2 regions of the Exiguobacterium sp. QJM3NY_9 genome follow, and region 2 is predicted to be linked to the other one. Evidence: riboswitches for the same ligand, from Rfam matches in the RefSeq annotation. Region 2 holds a riboswitch; the other holds the start of a gene.

Region 1 (3,145 bases), 440 kb from region 2:
TAAATGATACTCTATCTCTTTAATTAAAATAGACTTAAGTATAAGTAAGGGATATGATTTAGATATCTCTAAAATATAAGTTATTAATGTTTTTTTGGATTTGTGAGAGGGGATAATTTGACATGAAGCGTATTATTATTCGTGCAGGTATGACACCCTTTGAACAGTTTGATGCTGAGTATATAATGAGAGAAAATTCAATCGGAGGGAACGTTGGGAATTTGATCTATCAGTACAGTATCTTCCGAACATTGATGACGGAAGGAACGACGATCACGCCTGACTATTACTACTATGATGAAGAACGTGCAGATGAGATCAACGAAAAATTTGATCTTTACGTCATTCCACTTGCAGATGCATTCCGTCAAGAGTTCGCATCGTCCCTTCGAAAATACACACGATTGATTAAAAAATTGAAAATTCCGGTCGTCGTCATCGGTGTTGGTCTACGCGCACCATTCGAGCCGGACTTAAAAGGCGGATTCCCGTTCGACGAGGATGTTAAAGCATTCGTCAGCGCAGTCCTCGAACGTTCAAGTATCATTGGACTTCGTGGTGAAATCACGTCGAAATACCTGACACGCCTTGGTTTCCGTGAAGGCATCGATCATAAAGTCATCGGTTGCCCATCGATGTATGCATTCGGTCGTAATCTTCACATTCGTGAGACAAACATCACGAAAGATTCGATGGTTAGTGTCAATTCATCACGTTTTTCACCCAAAAATGTCCTTGATTTTATCACACGTGGAATGGAAGAGTATCCAAATCACTATTTCATCCCACAATGGATGAAAGAATTGAAGTTGACGTACACTGGAACTCATCCGTTTGGAGACCTTTCAGATATGAATTATGCAGCTAGAATGTCACACCCGGTGTATATGAATGACCGTGTTCGTTTCTTCTTAAACGCTCAAACGTGGTTCGACTTCCTCAAAGAAGCTGACTTGAGCTTTGGTGCACGTCTCCACGGAAACATCACAGCGACACTCGCTGGAACACCAAGTATTTTGATTCCTAAAGATGCACGGATGCGTGAATTAACAGATTACCATCAATTGACGCACATCTGGGCAAATGACATCACGGCAGACACACGGCTTTCGGACGTCGTCGAAACAGCAGACTTCCAAAGCCCGGCGCGGATTCAAGTGAAAAACTTCGACAACTTTCTTGACTTCTTGAACACGAACGACTTGGAGCATATCTATCAAGACACGAACTATCCAGAGAACGTGCCGTTTGATCGTGAAATGGCGAAAACAGAACTCCTCCCAGCGGTTAAACCGATTACAGGAATCAGTATGGAAGAAGCAATCGCACGTTTTGAATCATTCTTCCCGGAAGAAGAGAAAAAAATTGCTGCGATTCAAAAACATGATAAAGATAAAGACAAAAAGATTAAAACGTTACAAGATAAACTCAACAAGCAGACGAAGGTGGTTAAACATCAAGAAGGTACATTGAACCGTAAAGCGGTTCGGATGGCCCTTAAGACAGCTAATCTCTTCGTAAAAAAATAACAAAAGAACGTCTCATGCCAATGCGGTGTGAGACGTTTTTTTTGAATTCTATTATCTGAATTGTGTTGACAATTCAAAAAAGGACTGCTACTGTTATGAAAAATTACATTCTTATCCAGAGAGGTGGAGGGACTGGCCCTTTGAAGCCTCAGCAACAGGTCGAAAGATACTGTGCTAATTCCTGCGGGTGTTGTACCCGATCGATAAGCGCTCTTGATGTTGTCGACCGACGCACCCTGTCTGTACAGGAGTGCGTTTTTTTATTGAGTGAGAAAGAGGAGTGGTGGAGGATGGAGCAAAAAACAACATTTCGACGAAAGATGGAGTCCCGTCATATCGTCATGCTGTCGTTAGGTGGCGTCATCGGGACGGGGCTGTTCCTAAGTACGGGGTACACATTAGAGCAAGCAGGTCGAATCGGGACGATTTTGTCCTACTTGCTTGGGGCACTCGTCGTTTATCTCGTGATGCTTTGTTTAGGGGAACTCGCTGTACATATGCCGGAAACCGGTGCCTTTCATAGTTATGCAACAAAGTATATTGGACCGGGAACCGGCTATACGGTCGCTTGGCTCTACTGGCTGACCTGGACGGTGGCGCTCGGTTCCGAGTTTACGGCAGCAGGTTTATTGATGCAACGCTGGTTCCCGGACGTGCCAGTCTGGTTGTTCAGCGGATTGTTCGTCATCATCATTTTAGTGATTAATGTACTGACAGTGCGCGTGTTCGCCGAAGTCGAATTTTGGTTTTCTGCCGTGAAAGTCATGACGATCATCGCCTTCATCGTCTTAGGGGCAGCAGCAATCGTCGGCTTTATTCCACTGGCGTCAGGAGAAGCAGCTCCGTTGTTCGGACCGCTGACGGAAGGGGAACTCTTCCCGAACGGGGCCTTTGCGATTTTGATGACGATGCTCGCCGTCAACTTTGCCTATTCGGGGACAGAACTGATTGGTGTTGCGGCAGGCGAGGCGGTTGATCCGAAGCGGACGATTCCTCTTGCCATCCGGACGACGATTGTCCGGCTGGTCGTGTTTTTTGTCGGCACGATCATCGTCCTGGCGATTTTACTGCCGACGGATGCGAACGGTGTGCTCGAGAGTCCGTTCGTTGCCGTCTTCGAACGGATCGGGATTCCATTTGCGGCGGACATCATGAACTTTGTCATCTTGACAGCAATCTTATCGGCAGCGAACTCCGGGTTGTACGCTGCGTCACGGATGTTGTGGTCGTTGTCTGATCAACAGATGATTTCACCGTTCTTTGCTAAATTGAGTCAAAACGGTGTTCCGACACGTGCCGTCATGTTCAGCATGCTCGGCGGATTGTTTGCACTACTATCGAGTGTCTACGCAGCAGAAAGCGTCTATATCGCACTCGTCTCGATTTCAGGACTTGCTGTCGTCGTTGTCTGGATGAGCATCAGTGCTTCGCAATACTTCTTTCGGCGGCGTTACCTGAGAGAAGGACACGACGTGCAAGACTTGGTGTACCGGACACCATTTTATCCAGTTGTCCCGATCGTCTCCTTTTTGATTTGCCTGTTGTCACTGATCGGGATTGCCTTTGATCCGACGCAGCGTGTTGCCTTATATTTTGGAATTCCCTTTATCGGACTT
Region 2 (3,145 bases):
GGCCGTCGCTAATTTTTATGAATCAGAATTTGGCGTGTCGGTTGATCCGGCGACAGAAGTCGCGATTTTACTCGGAAGCAAGGCCGGCATCGTCGCCCTTCCGCAGACGATCGTCAATCCCGGTGAAGGGGTCATCGTCCCGGATCCAGGTTACCCGGATTACTTATCGGGCGCAGCACTTGCCGGTGCGTATCCAATCACGCTTCCGCTTCTCGCCGAGAATAGCTTTTTGCCTGACTATGATCTCCTCGATTCGCTTGACGTCGAACGAGCCCGGATGTTGTTCCTCAACTATCCGAGTAATCCGACCGGTGCGACAGCGACGGCAGCGGCTTTTGAACAAACGGTCGCGTTCGCTGATGCACATGACATTTGCGTCGTCCATGACTTAGCGTACGGCGGGATCAGTTTCGATGGTCCGACGCGGAGTTTCCTCCAGACGGAAGGCGCTAAGCATGTCGGGATTGAGTTGTTTTCACTCTCTAAACGGTTCAACATGTCCGGCTTCCGGATTGCCTTTGCAATCGGTAATCCGTCCGTCATCGCGAGCATCGAAACATACCAGGAACACCTTTACGTCAGTGCCTTCACACCAATCCAGCATGCAGCGACGGTCGCACTTTCAAGCGACCAGACATGTGTCCGTGAACTGAGCGCCTTGTATGAGACGCGACGCGATGCGTTGTTCGGTGCATTAAACGAAATCGGCTGGGCAGGACCGGTGCCCGGCGGTTCGTTCTTCGTCTGGCTCCCTGTTCCGTCCGGCTTCACGTCACAAAGCTTCACCGATCACCTGCTCGACGAAGCGCACGTCGCCGTGACACCGGGTCATTTCTTTGGTACATACGGTGAAGGTTACGTCCGGATCAGTCTGATTGCCGATGTTGACCGACTCGTCGAGGCTGTCAAACGAATCGGGACCCTTCAGCTCTTCCAAACCGCCGTTGCCGAATAATTCTGAAAAAACGTTTGACAGATGGGAATCATTTCCGTTAAAGTAAATCCCAACAGCATAGCTACTTATCGAGAGCGACCGAGGGATTAGGCCCAACGACGTCCGGCAACCACCAGTAATGGAACGGTGCCACATCCTACAGAACTTCTTTTGTTCTGAGAGATAAGTTACGAATTTCTACACTTCGTCGCTTTTTTCTGGTTGCTCTCTAACTGGAAAAAAGCGATTTTTTTGTATCGGGAGGGAAACATTATGATTGAGTTCGCACACATCACAAAACAATTTGCCCGTGACCGCACACCGATTTTTGCATTAAACGATGTCAACTTAACGATTGAACAAGGGGAAATTTTCGGCATCATCGGTGAATCCGGCGCCGGAAAAAGTACACTCTTACGGTTGATTAACGGACTCGAGACACCGACGAGCGGTACGGTCATAGTAGACGGAGCCAATCTATCACGTGTCTCCAAAACGTCTCTCCGCAAACTCCGTCTCCGGGTCGGTATGATCTTTCAACACTTTCAACTGATTCAGTCCCGCACCGTTGCCGACAATATCGCGTTCGCCTTAAAGGCTGCCGGTGTCAAACGGCGTGAGTTCCCGAAACGGATTCAAGAATTAACGGCACTCGTCGGACTCGAAGGATTCGAGACGAACTATCCGAGCCAACTCAGTGGTGGACAAAAACAACGCGTCGGCATCGCACGAGCGCTCGCCAACAATCCAAACATCTTACTCTGTGACGAAGCGACATCAGCGCTCGATCCGGTGACGACGCTCCAGATTCTCGATTTACTTAAAGATTTGAACGCCCGGCTCGGTTTGACGATCATCCTCATCACCCACGAAATCGATGTCGTCAAACAAATTTGTCACCGCGTTGCCGTCATGGCGCACGGTGAAGTCGTCGAAGTCGCTTCGACTTACGCTATATTTAGTCAAGCCGAGCATCCGGTCACAAAACATTACGTCGATACGGCACTTCAAATCGAGTTACCGGAACGGATTTTACGGGCGGCCCCCGGCAAAATCATTCGACTTCAGTTCACGGGTGAAAAAACAGGTGAGAGTACATTATCTGAAGCCATCAAACAATTCGATATCGCAGTCAGCATCCTGCATGGGAAGGTCGACTACATCCAGGACGTTGCGTTTGGCGTCTTAATCGTCAGTTTGACGGGACCGACGCTACACGTGAATCGTGCCTTAACCTGGCTCGAGGGACAGTTACATGCAATCGAGGTGATTCAAGATGTCGCTTGACCGGTTTACGACAATGCTCCCTGACTTAACGAAAGCGCTCGGAGAGACGGCCTTCATGGTCGGTATTTCACTCACATTCGCCATCATCATCGGGATTCCGCTCGGGATCTTATTATTCATTACCGACCGCGGTCTCTTTTTCCAAAACATCATCATTCGCAGCACATTAGATTTTGCCATCAATATCGTCCGCTCGTTACCATTCATCATCTTACTCGTTGCCTTGATTCCATTGACGCAACTCATCACGAAGACGACGATTGGTCCTGCCGCCGCCTCGGTCAGTTTGAGCGTCGCCGCGATTCCGTTTCTCGCCCGACTCGTCGAAACCTCACTCCGTGAGATTCCACCCGGCTTGATTGAAGCAGCAGAAGCGTGCGGGGCGAAACCGCTCCGTATCATCATCAGCGTCCTCTTGCCGGAAGCCTTGCCCGGAATCATTCAAGGCTTAACGTTGACATTGATCAGCCTGATCGGATTCTCAGCGATGGCCGGGATCGTCGGTGGTGGCGGAATTGGTGACCTCGCGATCCGGTTCGGTTATTACCGCTACGATAACGTCGTCATGATCATGACGATCGTCGTGCTCGTCGTCATCATTCAAGTCATTCAAGCACTCGGCAACCGGTTCGCCCGCGTCGCCGATAAACGATAACTAACAAATAGAGAACGCAAGGGAGAGAGTACGATGAAAAAACGCTATGTCTTTTTAGCAACAGGATTATTAGGAGCAAGCATCTTAGCCGGATGCGGTGACAGCAGTGCAAATGAAGAAACGAAGTCCATCAAAATCGGGGCGACGAGTGGTCCGTATAGCGATATGGTCAAAGAAGCGATTCAACCGGGACTCGAAAAGAAAGGCTACAACGTCGAAATCGTCGAATTCAGTGATTACATTCAACCGAACCTTGCCCTCGGGAGCGG

What was found. A riboswitch is a leader RNA that binds a small molecule or an ion and turns the genes downstream of it on or off. The one in region 2 is predicted to bind S-adenosylmethionine.
Region 1: linked by a shared signal. The riboswitch ahead of AC0VYQ_RS15225 (amino acid permease) and the one ahead of AC0VYQ_RS13020 (methionine ABC transporter ATP-binding protein) in region 2 are both predicted to bind S-adenosylmethionine.

Annotation. Positions count from the first base shown of each region.
Region 1 is NZ_CM149679.1:2,990,090-2,993,234, reverse strand. It holds gene AC0VYQ_RS15230 (polysaccharide pyruvyl transferase family protein) at 123-1,529, shown strand; SAM riboswitch class I at 1,638-1,739, shown strand; gene AC0VYQ_RS15225 (amino acid permease) at 1,820-3,145, shown strand, end outside.
Region 2 is NZ_CM149679.1:2,549,281-2,552,425, forward strand. It holds gene AC0VYQ_RS13015 (aminotransferase class I/II-fold pyridoxal phosphate-dependent enzyme) at 1-955, shown strand, start outside; SAM riboswitch class I at 1,018-1,124, shown strand; gene AC0VYQ_RS13020 (methionine ABC transporter ATP-binding protein) at 1,208-2,221, shown strand; gene AC0VYQ_RS13025 (methionine ABC transporter permease) at 2,211-2,876, shown strand; gene AC0VYQ_RS13030 (MetQ/NlpA family ABC transporter substrate-binding protein) at 2,910-3,145, shown strand, end outside.